DNA from 4 places in the Lysinibacillus sp. PWR01 genome. Region 2 is predicted to be linked to each of the others. Evidence: riboswitches for the same ligand, from Rfam matches in the RefSeq annotation. Region 2 holds a riboswitch; each other region holds the start of a gene.
The links. A riboswitch is a leader RNA that binds a small molecule or an ion and turns the genes downstream of it on or off. The one in region 2 is predicted to bind cobalamin.
Positions count from the first base shown of each region.

Region 1: it holds a riboswitch for cobalamin, as region 2 does, so the genes downstream of both, ACEVFT_RS18570 (ABC transporter substrate-binding protein) here and metE (5-methyltetrahydropteroyltriglutamate--homocysteine S-methyltransferase) in region 2, are expected to answer to the same signal.
Region 3: it holds a riboswitch for cobalamin, as region 2 does, so the genes downstream of both, ACEVFT_RS22235 (ABC transporter substrate-binding protein) here and metE (5-methyltetrahydropteroyltriglutamate--homocysteine S-methyltransferase) in region 2, are expected to answer to the same signal.
Region 4: it holds a riboswitch for cobalamin, as region 2 does, so the genes downstream of both, ACEVFT_RS13255 (FecCD family ABC transporter permease) here and metE (5-methyltetrahydropteroyltriglutamate--homocysteine S-methyltransferase) in region 2, are expected to answer to the same signal.

Region 1 covers NZ_JBHERJ010000083.1:16,200-19,937, forward strand. The annotation lists gene ACEVFT_RS18560 (adenosylcobinamide amidohydrolase) at 1-397, opposite strand, end outside; gene ACEVFT_RS18565 (FecCD family ABC transporter permease) at 394-1,395, opposite strand; gene ACEVFT_RS18570 (ABC transporter substrate-binding protein) at 1,392-2,351, opposite strand; cobalamin riboswitch at 2,488-2,671, opposite strand; gene ACEVFT_RS18575 (acyl-CoA dehydrogenase family protein) at 2,729-3,738, opposite strand, start outside.
Region 2 covers NZ_JBHERJ010000073.1:191,842-195,579, forward strand. The annotation lists gene metE (5-methyltetrahydropteroyltriglutamate--homocysteine S-methyltransferase) at 1-1,540, opposite strand, end outside; cobalamin riboswitch at 1,713-1,892, opposite strand; gene ACEVFT_RS15685 (Lsa family ABC-F type ribosomal protection protein) at 2,456-3,738, shown strand, end outside.
Region 3 covers NZ_JBHERJ010000096.1:28,738-32,475, forward strand. The annotation lists gene ACEVFT_RS22225 (S9 family peptidase) at 1-321, opposite strand, end outside; gene ACEVFT_RS22230 (precorrin-3B methylase) at 393-1,070, opposite strand; gene ACEVFT_RS22235 (ABC transporter substrate-binding protein) at 1,122-2,114, opposite strand; cobalamin riboswitch at 2,278-2,464, opposite strand; gene ACEVFT_RS22240 (GTP-binding protein) at 2,623-3,738, shown strand, end outside.
Region 4 covers NZ_JBHERJ010000066.1:11,082-14,819, reverse strand. The annotation lists gene ACEVFT_RS13265 (YdhK family protein) at 1-138, opposite strand, end outside; gene ACEVFT_RS13260 (biotin transporter BioY) at 254-850, opposite strand; cobalamin riboswitch at 1,005-1,192, shown strand; gene ACEVFT_RS13255 (FecCD family ABC transporter permease) at 1,338-2,384, shown strand; gene ACEVFT_RS13250 (heme ABC transporter ATP-binding protein) at 2,390-3,181, shown strand; gene dapF (diaminopimelate epimerase) at 3,237-3,738, shown strand, end outside.

The DNA of each region.
Region 1 (3,738 bases), on a different contig from region 2:
GCTCATATCGCTTTACACCTGTTTGAAGCATGGCATGTTGAACAGCCTGCTCATCTTGTGCAGACCAACTTGAGAAAAAGCCTGTTTGATGCGGGTAGCGCCCTAGTGAAACTGCCTCTCTCACACTATTCGAGAAAGCATTTGCATGAAGCTGTGGTAATACAGCCATCTTTTTCGCCAAAGCACGAGCATTATAAGAAAGAATATTTTGTCCATCAATCGAAATAGTTCCAGCAGTAGCTGGTAAAATACCACTCATTACTTTTAATAATGTGGATTTCCCGCTACCATTCGGCCCTAGAATACCAAGAATTTTCCCTTTTTCAACAGTAAAACTAATGTCCTTGACGATTGGTACATCTTCATAGCCACCTGATAGATATTCAACAACAATCATGCCCGTACCCCCTTGCTTCTTCGCTGCTTATAAAAAATAAAGGAGAAAACTGGTGCTCCAATAAAAGCCGTAATAACACCAATTGGTAGCTCTCTTGGCACAATGATTGTCCGTGCTACTAAGTCGCAAATAATGAGTAATGTTGCACCATTGAAAAAAGATAATGGTAATAAGTGGCGATGATCAGAACCCCAAATCATCCTTGTCATATGCGGCACCACTAATCCTACAAAGCCAATTGTGCCAGAAACCGCTACAGCTGCTCCGGTTAGCATGGAGCCACCTGCTAATATCAAATATTTACTACGCTTCACATTAACACCTAAATGTTTTGCTCGCTCTTCACCATACAACAAAACATTTAGCTCTCGTCTTTGCGTCCATAGCATAATTGAACCTACAATAACAAATGGAATGATCATTTGGACATATGGCCAACCACGCATCGATACAGAACCAAGTAACCACCCTATTACCTGACGTAATTCTTCACCAGATAAAGCAATCATTAATGAAATAAGGGAACCTAAAAATGAACTAAAAATAACACCTGTTAATATCAATGTTTCCATTTTCAATGAACGGTCTACGAGTCTAGCAAAGCTCATGACAACTACCATCGTGATGATAGCACCGATCATACTGAAGGTTGGTAGAGCATACAAACCGACGACAGGGATAGAAATACTGAAAAAGATTGTTATAACAGCACCAACAGAAGCCCCTGATGAAACCCCTAGTGTGTATGGATCTGCTAATGGGTTTTTTAATAAACCTTGGAATGCGGCTCCAGCAATAGCTAGAGATGCCCCCACTAGTCCTGCTAACAACACGCGAGGCAAGCGAATTTTCCAAAGGATATTGGCGGCTGTTTCATCAGCCGCCTTATTCCACAATACTTCTAATGGAATATGAACTGAGCCTATCGCTACGCCACACCAGATGCTAATAAGAAGAAGCGTACATGTTAGTGCATAGGCTAGTGCTATTTTTTTCACTTAAATACCTCAGGATAGATCGCTTTTGCTAATTCTTCTAGACCTTCTGCTAAACGTGGTCCTTGACGACTCGTTGTACTTTCATCTACCTGTACAATCGCATTATTTTTTACGGCATTAATAGTATCAAAGCCCGCACGTTTTGGTATTTTCGTTAAAATATCTGGTACATAATGATATGTCACCACAATGACATCTGGATTTTTTGCGATAATTTGTTCTGCATCAATTTTATACCAATTATCACCATCTACAGCTACATTCTCTGCATTGATCATTTCAAGCATTGCGTTCATAAATGTGCCATTGCCAGCTGTATAAATATCTGGCTCATCCGATGCTTCGACTAACACTTTTTTTGGTTCAACATCCTTGACTTTAGTCAAAACTTCTTCTACTTTGGCCTTCATATTAGCAACAATTTTTTCAGCCTCTGGTAATTTCCCTGTAGCACGACCAAGTTGCTCAATTGTCGTATATGTTTCATTAAAGTCTTGTGCATTTCTTACTACAAACACTTTCAAACCTGCTGATTCAAGCTGTGCAATAGCCTCTTCTGATAGAGACATGCTAGATTCGTGTGAAAAAACGATATCTGGTTTTAAGGCAATAATTTTTTCAATATCGTATTCCATTCCGCCAACCTTATCTTTCTCAGTTGCCTCTGGTGGATAATCGTCGTTGTCAGTAACACCAACTATTTCATCATTTAAACCAAGTCCAAAAAGGATTTCAGTGTTACTTGGAATAAGTGAAACAATTTTCTCAGGAGGTGCTTCAAGAGTAATGTCCTTGCCAAGGGCATCTGTTATAGTCATTGGGAATGTTGCTTCATCCTGTGCTGTTTCTTGCTGTGTTTGCTGCTCAGTAGCTGGCTTGCTAGCTTCTTGTCCACAAGCAGCTAGCAAGCCTACTGCTAAAAATGCTGATAATCCTATTTTCCAAAATTTCTTCATGTGAATCCTCCTTCGTTGATCCGTGCGACATTTCACTTTATTCTGCATCAAAATAAAACCCCTCATCTGAATGATGAGGGGGCAAAATCGCACCAAAAAAACTGATACAAAATCCACCACCCTATCCTCGTAGGTTGTCATGTCTGTTATAAAGGCAGGTCTCCTGGCTTGTGCTCCTTGCGATTTTTCAAGCCTTCCCGAAATCTTCAGTGGCATCATTTGAAAAAAACTCACACTTACAGTGGCGGGACCGCATCGGAATTACACCGATTTCCCTTTTCACTTTACTTAAGTAAAGAACCTTTACAATATTCAGTTGATTTCATTATACATGAAAATGAAAGAAGTCGCCTCCATTCAAGACGACTCCCAAGCTATTATACAATTTCAGAAAAATATTGAACTGTCTTCATTCGAGCACCCATTTCTCTTAATGACCACGTCTGCTCTAAATAAACGTCCGCTAGTTTTTCATATTTCCCACCAAATTTATGTGCCCATTCAACTGCTACGACACTTTCATAAAGATGAGCCATTTTTTTCGCCATATCTTTTGCTTCAAATGTTTTCGTTGCCGCGTCTAAAGCGCTAAAAATTTGTAGTTTCACAGCCATATTCGCCAATTGTTCTTTAACGATTTGTACTAACGAGCTGTTAGCTAATTTTTCTAAGCGTTCCTCCATCTCCTGTACAAACAGTTCATGTGCATGAAACTTATCTACTAACCGAATGAGTTCTAAGGCCAAAATATTAGCCGTCCCCTCCCACACCGTCAACACTTGTGCGTCTCTTAATAAGCGGGGCGTTACAAAGTCTTCGATATAGCCATTACCTCCGTGTAATTCAATTGCCTCACTAGCATAATGAACGGCTTGCTCTGCTGTTTCCTTTTTCATAATGGCAATATATAAACGATTCATAATAAGGTCTTGCTGTGTTCCCTGTCCACTCGTCACTTTATCGTATAATTGAATAAGATCAAAAACTGTCGCTACTTCCACATGCAACTTAGCCGCAAATTTACCTAAAGTATCCTGAACCATAGGGTATTGTGTTAAAGGCTTGCCAAATGCATAACGATTGGTTACGTAATGTTTTGCCTCTAAAAAGCCACGACGCATAATGCCAATTGAAGCTACTGCATTACAAATTCTTGAGAGATTTAGTGCTTCTAGCATGTAATAAATCCCTTTATTTTGCTCCCCTACAACATAGGCAAGTGCACCATCAAATTCTACCTCACCTGAAGGAACTGCTCGAACGCCTAACTTATCTTTCAGTCGGCGAATACGAAGATGATTGGCTGTTCCATCTTCTTTGTGCCAAGGAACTGCAAACAACGTTAAGCCTTTGGAACCTGCTGGCGCATCTTCTAGTCGTGCCAACA
Region 2 (3,738 bases):
CCCATGCTTTTTCTGTAAAGGCAAAGCCAGTCAGTTTTTCACCAAAATATTCTACCATGTCTGTACGCTCAAATTCACCATGAACGAGTACATCGATATCTAGGTCCTCTTGTATAGTGATCCAGCGCTTAGTTTCCTCTTCTATAAATGCCTCATAGTCTTCATTTGCTAGTTGTTTCTTTCGCCAAGCATTACGATTTCTTTTCACCTCATCAGATTGTGGGAAGCTACCGATTGTAGTCGTTGGGAACAGTGGTAACGCTAAGGCCTGTTGTTGTATATTTTGACGTTGCGTAAAATCACTTTGTCGTTCAAAATCTTGCGTTGTCACAGTTTGAACAGCTTGATGAATCAACTTGTTTTGGCGGATTGGATGATTTTTTAGAGCCTCAATCGCCTTCATACTTTCTGAAAAATTATGTTGTAAGGAACCATCTTTATCTCGTCTAAATTTAGTTAGCCCCGTGATTTCTACGATTTTTTCATCTGCGAAGGCCAAAGCCTGCTTTAAAACAGGGTCAAGTTCATTTTCAAGAGAGGTTGTGATTGGAACATGCTGTAGGTTACTTGATGGTTGAATCCATAGCTCTTCGGCCTGACTTAGCTGTTCAATGGCTTGAATCGTTGCGTTGACCTCTGCAAGGTTTGAACGCCAAATATCACGGCCATTTACAACCCCAATTGCCAATACTTTATCCTGCGGGAAACCAAATTGACGCAGTGACTCCATATTCCCTTTATAGCCATGAACAAAGTCTAGGCCAAATCCTTGAACAGGCAGCGTAATCAATGTTTCATAGGCACATAATGCTTCAAAATAAGTTTGTAGCATAATCTTAGCCCCTGGAACAGCAACGGCTAACTGGTCGTAAATTTCTTGCACCAGCTTTATCTCTGCTGGATCAAGGGTTGTAACAAGGGATGGCTCTTCTAGCTGAATCCAAGCGGCACCTGCATCCACTAGCTCTTTTAATACCTGTGTATAGAGCGGTAATAAGGCTAATAAGTATTCAACCTGTGTTAATTTGTTGTAGCCTTTCGTTAACTTACAAAATGTATAGGGACCAATCAATGTCGGCTTCGCGATGATCTCGAATGCTTCTTTCGTCTCTAAAAAGTCAGCTAACACTTTATTTTCTGTTAGTTGTAAGGCTTGTCCCTCATACTCAGGAACAATATAGTGATAATTGGTATTAAACCATTTTGTCATTTCACTCGCTACGGCTGTTTTATTCCCTCTTGCTACACTGTAGTAGGTATGTAAATCGACTTTACCACCTTGCCAGTTAAAGCGTTTTGGTACTAGACCAAACATCAAAGCCGTATCTAACATTCTATCGTAATACGTAAAATCACCAACTGTCACCATTTCGATACCCAATTGTAGCTGCTTGTCGATTCTCGCTAAACGAATCTTCTTTAATCTTTCCTCAAAGTCCTCTTCAGAAAGTTCATTACGCCAAAATAATTCTAATGCTTTTTTCCATTCGCGATCTTCCCCTATATAGGGGTAACCAATGAGTGTGCTTGTATAGGTCATGTTTTAATCTCCTTTTTAGAAAAAATAAAAAGCCATTCTCCTATTTGGAAAATGGCTGCATGTTAAAATTATGAATGCTAAAACAATACGAAAAAGTATCTACTTTTACATAAACATTATCGCACAGTGCCTATTTGGTCACTTTTCACCACCTATTTCCACGTAGGTATTTGGTGTGTACTAGAAATTGGCAGGTCTCCTGGCTTTTCATCAACACGCCTCACAGCCTTCCCAGTTTCCCCAGTGGCATTTGTGATTTGCTCCGAATTACAGTTGCGGGACAGCGTCGGATTTGCACCGACTTCCCTTTTAAGCCAAACTTTCATTTGGCACCAAGTCTTACACATTATTCAATTATGCTCCTACTATAGCATACATTTCAGAATAGTAGAAATTATTTTTAAACAATTATATAAATTATTTCTATAAATATTCTAGGAATTATTAAATATCTCCGCTAAGATAAGGCTACATTGTATTTTGTTAAAAAATTTGTTACTATAAATAGACAATTATGAGAGGACTGATGAATGGACAATGTTGAACTAAACTATATTTTTATTTGAATTGAATGATTTCAAACCAAAATATAGGGTTAGTCTATCCATTTTTAACAATCAGTTGGCATTTTATTTGTCATGATACGAGTGGCAAATCGACTTTATTCAGTGAAAGACTAATCCTTCCAATGCACGATTGGAGGGATTTTTTTCTTGCTCTCATCGTTGAATCTGTACCTTTCATCTACTCGTAAAGGAGAGAGATAATATGAGCGATTCAGATACTATTGTGACGCATGTAATACTCCGTATAAGTCGTTAATATCCATCTACTTATACGGAGCAATGAAGCATAGATGGATAGACCGACTTTGTATGAAAAGGAAAACTATTGCAATACAAAGGAGGAATTATCATGTCCATGATACAAGTACAAAACCTAACTTTTTCTTATCCAAGTAGCTTTGACAATATTTTTGAAGGGGTAAACTTCCAAATCGACACGGATTGGAAACTTGGATTTATCGGGAGAAACGGACGAGGTAAAACAACATTCTTTCAGTTGCTATTAGGCAATTATGAGTATAGCGGAAAAATCATCTCTTCCGTAGACTTTACTTATTTCCCCTACCCCGTTTCGGATCCAAATAAATATACACACGAAATTTTTGAAGAAATTTGCCCTCAGGCAGAGGATTGGGAATGTTTACGTGAAATAGCTTATCTACATGTAGATGCGGAGGTTATGTATCGTCCTTTTAAAACATTATCCAACGGTGAGCAAACAAAGGTGCTGCTTGCGGCGTTATTTTTGACAGAGGGTCAATTTTTATTAATTGATGAACCTACCAATCATCTCGATACGGATGCACGAAAGACGGTCTCAGATTATCTTCGTAGGAAAAAAGGATTTATTTTAATTTCGCATGACAGAAGCTTTTTAGATGGCTGCGTTGACCATATTTTATCGATCAATAGAGCCAATATTGACGTTCAAAGTGGTAATTACTCATCTTGGAAGCTCAATTTTGATCGACAGCAGGAACATGAAGAAGCAACCAATCAACGACTGCAAAAAGATATCGACCGATTAAAACAGTCCTCAAAGCGTTCGGTAGGTTGGTCTAATCAAGTGGAAGCCTCCAAAAACGGGACAACCAATTCAGGTTCCAAGCTGGACAAAGGCTTTGTTGGACATAAGGCAGCCAAGATGATGAAACGAGCAAAGAACCTAGAATCCAGACAACAAAGAGCTATTGAGGAAAAATCAAAACTGCTAAAAAATGTTGAAAAAACCGAGTCATTGAAAGTAGAGCCATTGGCATGTCCATCAAAGGAAATGGTTGTTGTCACGGATGTATCGATTCGGTACGATGACCATATCGTGAATAAGCCTATTAGCTTCCAAGTGGCACAAGGTGATCGCATTGTTATAGATGGCAAAAATGGAAGCGGAAAAAGTAGTATTCTAAAACTTATTCTAGGCAAGCCCATCCAACATACAGGCGCCATTAAATTAGCTTCAGGTCTGGTCATTTCCTATGTTCAACAGGATACATCCCATTTGAAGGGGTTATTATCGGAATTTATTGAAGAGCATGGTATTGATGAGACGTTATTTAAATCAATCCTGCGCAAGATGGATTTTGAGCGAATTCAATTTGAGAAAGACATCTCTCATTATTCTGGTGGACAAAA
Region 3 (3,738 bases), on a different contig from region 2:
ATGTGTCAGCTGTTTTGCCTCTCCACCTGCTTTCGATAGCACATAAATTTGCGATTTACCTGTTCTCGTTGACAAAAACGCAACTCGGCTGCCATCTGGTGACCAAACAGGGGAACTTGTTCTATCCTCACCAAATGTCCATTGCTGTGGCGTTTTGTCCTTCAAGTTTATGTAAAATAAATTCGAGATATAGTCGTTTTTCTTCTCGTCCATACGAGTCTCTACATAAACTACCTCAGTTCCATCGGGTGATAGCTGTGGATCTGCTACTGATTTTAAGTGATAAAGATCTTCTGGTTGAATCCCTTGTTTCGATGTCATGTTCTTGCTCCTTTGTATTGTAATTTTCTGTGCCTTACTACAATACTTCGACACCCTAAGTAATATTCCTGCTATTTAATAGAATTTTTTACTAGTTCCCAATATTCTGCGGACTTTGTTCTGCGATAAAATTTATAAAAGGGTTCATTCGGGCGAGCATGCTCTTTATAAAGGCCTATCATGTGCAATAAAAAATCTTCAATGTGCTCGACACCTACCCTTTTAGCGAACAATGTGCCAGCCTGTGCCTTTGCCCCCATCGGCACAGCACCTAAATAGACATCAAAGCTTTCCTGCTGATACACGAGCCCAATATCATCATAGACTGCATTGTAGCAGGCAGATGCACAGCCATTGATATTGACACGTACTCTTGCAGGTACCTTGATCCCCTCTAAAGCATGATAAAGATGTTCAGTTATCGGAGCAGCCTCCATTTTCTCACCATCACAAAAATCGCAAGCCTTCATGGCAATAATGGAACCAGAGGGCGCAACATAAAGACCCGCTTCCTGTAAGGCTTGCACAGCTTCTGTCGCATCGCTCGTTGGAATGGATACGAGAATACTATAGGAGGCGGAATACTTAATCGCACCCTTTTCGCCAGCAATTTCGGCTATTTTTTGAAATTGCGCTGGCGTATAATGCTTATTGATAATGCCAGGGCTAACTGCTAGACGGGTAAATTCACCCTCACGGTTTAGTGTTTCAAATGTTTGATCTGGTACGTTTTTTTGAAATGCGTTCATTGATATCGCTCCTTATGAAAAAGGAGCTAGCAAAGCGCTAGCTCGAATGGTTTAAAAGTTTTCAGGATAGAAGCCCTTCGCTAAAATTTCAATGGCCTCTGCAGCACGAACCCCTTCAGACGCTGCTGAAAGTGGCAGGATGACAAAGTGATCATTCTTGACAGCTTCCATCTCCTTTAATGCTGGATCATTTTTTAAGAATTGGATCTTTTGTTCGGCCGTTGTTTCACCATAATCAATCACGACAACAACCTCTGGATTGCGGTCTACTGCATCTTCCTTCGACACAGTTGTCCAGCCTGATTCCACATCACCAAAGATATTTTGACCGCCCGCGATTGTCACTAGCTCATTCATAAAGTTTTGACCAGCTGTAAATACATCCTTTTCACCGCTATCAAACACAAGAACACGTAATTTTTCGCTATCTTTTGGTAATTTAGCTTGTACTGCCTCTACATCTTTTGTCATTTGCTCAATTAAAGCTTCGCCACGATCCTCGATACGGAAAATCTTCGCGATATTGCGAATATCAGTGAAAATATCTTCTAATGTTGGTTTTGTCATGTTAGAAGCCGTATGTAAATACGTATGAATGCCTAATTCTTCAAGCTCCTCTGGTGTGCCAACGCCCTTTTCACCAAAACCACTTTTCCAGCCTGCATATAGGAAATCTGCCTCGGCATCAATCACTTGCTCCTTCGTTGGGTATTGGTCAGAAAGCACAGGGACTTTATCGTATGCCTCTTGTAGTGGCTCATAGATTTTATCATCTAAGTAAGCCGTCCCAACCATAGAATCCTCTAAGCCAAGCGCCAGCATGATTTCTGTCACATGCTGATTTAAGCTAATCGCTTTCGTAGGTGCTTCCTTATATGTTTGGGTTGTGTCATTATTTTCAATGGTTACTTCTGTTGCTGCCTCAGATGGCTCAACCTTTTCACCTTGTGCTGCTGATTCAGTTTTGTCCTTTGCATTACAAGCCCCTAAAATAGCGACTAAGGCAATGATCATCATCAGCCATATACTTTTCCATTTCTTCATGTCCTTTTCTCCTTTGTTGTTAAAATATAGAAAGAAATCAGAGACTTCTTTGCTACCAAGGTGGTTGGAAGGGCATAAAAAAACCCTCTTGTCGCCAAGAGAGTAGCATAGTGAAAAAACGGTATCATAACCTTCATCACTATCCCCATCCTCGTGGTTCTTAGTCAAAAAACACATACTGGCAGGTATCCTGGCTTAGGTTCATCATCTATACGCCTTCCCATAGCTTTACTACAGTGGCATGCTGTATAGACTCTCCATTTACAGTTGCGGGACAGCATCGGAATTGCACCGATTTCCCTTTTAAGCAAATGACAAATGCCATTTGCACCAATACGTTCTATTATGGTCAATACTATTGATAGACTAGCGTAGTATGACGCTAATTATGCAATCATCACTATATTAGCACTATTTCGACAAAAATACGAACTATTTTACAAGAATTATATATGCGAGTATTCTGTTACAATGAAAAGATAGCAATCTATAGAAACGAGGATTTCTTATGTACAAAACAATCGGTGTACTTGCGCATGTGGATGCAGGGAAAACGACCTTCTCTGAGCAAGTGCTTTTTCATACAAATAGTATTCAAGCCCGTGGTCGAGTCGATCATCAGGATACCTTTCTTGATAATCATGAGCTAGAGCGCAGGCGTGGGATTACGATCTTTGCCGAGCAAGGTCGCATGAGCATTGGCGATGATACATACACATTGATTGATACACCAGGGCATGTCGATTTCTCCCCTGAGATGGAGCGTGCCATTCGTGTGATGGATTATGCCATTATTATCATTAGCGCTGTCGAAGGGATACAAGGCCATACTGAAACGGTGTGGCAGCTTTTACGTAAATACCATGTCCCTACCTTCTTCTTTATCAATAAAACGGATCGTGAAGGAGCAAATGTAGGAGCTGTCATGAGCCAGCTTCGTAAAGATTGCTCTCAGCATGTGTTGTTCGTCGATGAACCGCTGCGAGCAGATTATGTGTCAAATAGCATCATGGAATGGCTGGCTGAACATGATGAAGAAATGCTTGATGCCTTTTTGAGTGAGTCATTGGAACACGGACAATGTCTTGCTCAGCTACAGGCTATGATTAAAAACGAGTGTGCTTTCCCCTGCTTTACAGGCTCTGCCTTAAAGGATGAGGGCATTCAGGAATTTCTTGACCAACTTCCCCTGTTAACTGTGACCCAATTTGACCAGAATGCCCCGTTTGAGGGAGAGGTTTTTAAAATTCGTCATGATGGGCATCAGCGTTTAACCTTTATGAAGGCTGTCAAGGGCTCCTTACATGTGCGGGATGAATTTTCATTTGGTGAAGTGACGGAAAAAGTGACAGAAATTCGCCTTTATAATGGCAATCGCTTTGAGACCGTTCAACAGGTTGAAGCAGGAGAGATTTTCGCTGTGAAAGGGCTGAGTCAGGCAAACATTGGAGATCGAATCGGTACAACGACGCTAACACAGCCCTATGAGCTTGTCCCAACGCTACAGGCAAAGGTTCAATATGCGGGCGATCAGCATATCAAGGAAGTGCTACAGATTTTCCGTTTACTTGAAGCAGAAGAGCCTTCTTTACGTGTCGTTTGGCAGGAAAAGTTTCAGGAAATC
Region 4 (3,738 bases), on a different contig from region 2:
CATCGTAGAATGATCGATTTCTTCAGAAGTATCCACAGAAGTGGATGCAGGCTTTGTTTGATCCTCTGTACAAGCCGATAAACTAATTAAAGCGACTACTGATAATAGTCCGATTGACCATCTTCTATTGAATGTCATGTGATATCCTCCTCACTATTTGCCCTTACTGTAGCAAATAAATGTGCAGAAATGATGGACATGACCTATGAATAAATTTTCCTCTAGTCTGACACGAAAGAAGTGAAGAGATATGTTATTGAATGGGCATGATTTTCAATGTTTTTTGTAATCTATACGCGAAGATACCAGCAAAAATGGCTAAAATAATATCTTTTGGTAGTGGAGGCATCATCCAAAGCCAAGCTAGCTTATAAGAAAAATTCTCTGGCGCACTTGCCCAAAGCTTGTATGCAAAAAACATCCAATTTGTTCCTATCAAATAATTTATAGCCGTTGCTACTAAAGCAGCTACGATAAAGCTTTTCTTTGTCCCGCTTCGTTCCACGATCCACCCTGCAACAAATGCCGCTAAAATAAATGTAATAATAAACCCAAAGGTAGGACTTAAAATTTGACCAATTCCACCACCAAAGCGAGCAAAGACAGGTGCTCCTGCCAATCCCACACACATATAAATTGTACAGGCGAGCGCACCTTTTCTACTACCAAGAATAAGCCCTGCTAAAATCGCAAAAAAAGTTTGAAGCGTAATGGGTACACCACCAACTACCATAAAGGGTGCAAAGGAAGTGATATTAGCACCCACCATCATTAGCGTTGAAAATAATCCAATATAGGTAATGTCGACAGTTCTTAATTTATGATGACTATGTTGTGTAACAGTTGCCATGATTTCACCTCGTTTTAAAAGTTATTACAGCTAGTGTAAAAAACGAAAGTATTTGTGTCAACATTATTATTAAAATTAGTTAACTCAAATGCTAGATGCATTTCCATGTAGACTAACTATCTATAAAAATGTATGATAGAATCGTCACAATTTTATAACTTCAAATACTATTGGTGTGATATTTTTGAATGTCACTTAAAAGGGAAGTCGGTGGAAGTCCGATGCTGTCCCGCAACTGTAACGAGGAATCCTATAATATTATTTGCCACTGTGTAAGAATGGGAAGGCAATTATAGGATGTTGAATCGAAGCCAGGAGACCTGCCAGTTAGTAATACCTGTAATGCCCACGAGGATGCAAGCAATTACGGACAATAGCTGGATATTTTCTGACTTTGTTTAATCTAGGGTATTTCTATGTGTATTTTCGCATGGAATACCTTTTTTTATTGCTTCATTCATCAATATTCAGTAGGAGTTTAAAACAGATGAATAAAAAATTTATGTTATTTTCCTTTGTACTTTTCATGGTATTAATTGTTTCAATGACATTTGCTGTAATGGTTGGCTCTGTTTCAGTTACACCATTATATGTATGGAAAGTTATTCTTTCTAAAATTCCTTTTATACAAAATGCTATCGAACAAGATTGGAGTCGCTCACAGGAAATCATCATTTGGCAAATAAGAGCACCTCGTGTTTTGCTAGCTGCTATTGTTGGAGCGGGGTTAGCCATTGCGGGGGCAGCGATTCAGGCGCTTGTACGAAATTCCATTGCTGACCCGTATATTCTAGGAATTTCTTCAGGGGCAGCTGTCGGAGCTACTTCTGTAATTATTTTAGGGGCCTTTTCATTTTTAGGGATTTACGCTCTGTCAGTATCCGCATTTCTTGGGTCATTACTTGCCATTGCACTTGTTTTTTTCTTATCACGTGTTGGTGGACGTGTCTCTATTTTCCGCTTGCTATTGGCAGGTATGGCTGTGTCCTTTATCTTAACGGCTATCTCTAACTTTATTTTAATGATGTCAAAACAAGAAGGGGCTTTAAAGGCTGTTATGTTTTGGATGCTAGGTAGTTTAGCTGGAGCTAAATGGAATAATATTGTGATTCCAGCTTTCGTATTCTTCGTTGTATTTGGGCTACTGTGGCTACACTATCGCAATTTAAATTTATTATTACTGGGGGAAGAGGCGGCAGTGACATTAGGCGTGAATCTTCAGCAATTTCGTATCCAGCTAATATTACTCGTTTCTCTGTTAACAGGTGTGCTTGTCGCAGTTAGTGGTTCTATCGGATTTGTGGGATTAATTATTCCCCATATTGTGCGATTAATTGTGGGCTCAAACTATAAATATGTAATACCTATTAGTGCTTTAATAGGTGGAATATTTTTAGTATGGGCAGATGCCTTTGCTCGAATCATCATCGCTCCTCAGGAAATGCCAATTGGTATTATTACAGCTTTTTGTGGAGGACCATTTTTCATTTGGCTACTCCGACGTAACAACTATTCTTTCGGTGAAGGAGATTAATTTCCATGACATTAGAAGCGAAACAAGTATCATTCTCCATTTACGATCAGCGTATACTACATGATGTAAGTATTCAAATAAAAGAAAAGCAATTTGTTGGATTAATTGGCCCTAATGGAAGCGGAAAATCAACATTGTTAAAAAATATGTATCGTCTCCTAAAACCTGAAAGCGGTACGGTATTATTAAATGAGCAGGATATTTTAAAGCAAACAAGTAAAGCAATTGCGAAAAATTTGGCCGTTGTTAGCCAAGAAACACCCGTTTTATTTGATTTCACTGTGCATGATTTAGTCAGTATGGGGAGAACGCCACATAAAAAGCTATTAGAGCTTGATCAAGAGCAAGATTTCCAAATTGTTAAAGATGCTCTTAGACAAACGGGTATATCTCATTTAGAGAAGCGAAGCTTTAGCTCTCTTTCAGGAGGCGAGAAAAAGCGCGTAATGGTTGCACGAGCACTCGCTCAACAAGCACAGGTACTAATATTAGATGAGCCGACGAATCATTTAGATATTCAACATCAACTTCAACTCATGGATTTAATTCAGACCTTACACTTAACCGTAGTGGCAGCTTTGCATGACTTGAATATCGCTGCTATGTACTGCGATCAAATTTACGTTTTACAGCAAGGGCGGATCGTTTGTCATGGTACACCAGAGGAAGTGCTGACGCCAGCGTTGTTGCAAGATGTATTTGGTGTTTTTGCCGATATTCAAACACATTCACTGACAGGTAAGCCTTATCTCACATATGTCCCTGACCAATTTGCGAAGAAGGTCAGCCAAGTTTAGGAAAGCAAGATCTTCTATTTAAATACATATAACATCCTTTATAGGGAGTGACTGTATGCAAATAGCCTTTACGAAAATGCATGGTATTGGCAACAGCTATATCTATCTTGATCTTTTTCAATATGATTACAAGGAAGATATCTTTTTTGAATTGGCTCAGAAAATGGCCAATGTTCATACAGGTATTGGCTCAGATGGATTAATTATTATCCAACCATCCAAAATGGCTGACTGTGGTATGCGTATTTTTAATAAAGATGGCTCTGAGGGGACAAATTGCGGTAATGGTCTTCGCTGTGTTGCTAAGTATATCTTTGACCGTCATATTATGCGAAAAGAGCTAATTACGATTGAAACGAAATCCGGAATTATGCTGGCACAGGTAGTGGTTCAAAACAATAGTGTGATAGAAGTGATTGTCGATATGGGCAAACCTCTCTTATTGCGCAAAGACATTCCGATGCTAGGAAACCCAAATGAACATGTCATTAATGAGGTATTTCCGTTACCCCAACATTCTCTTTTGGTAACAGCGTTGTTTTTGGGGAATCCAAATG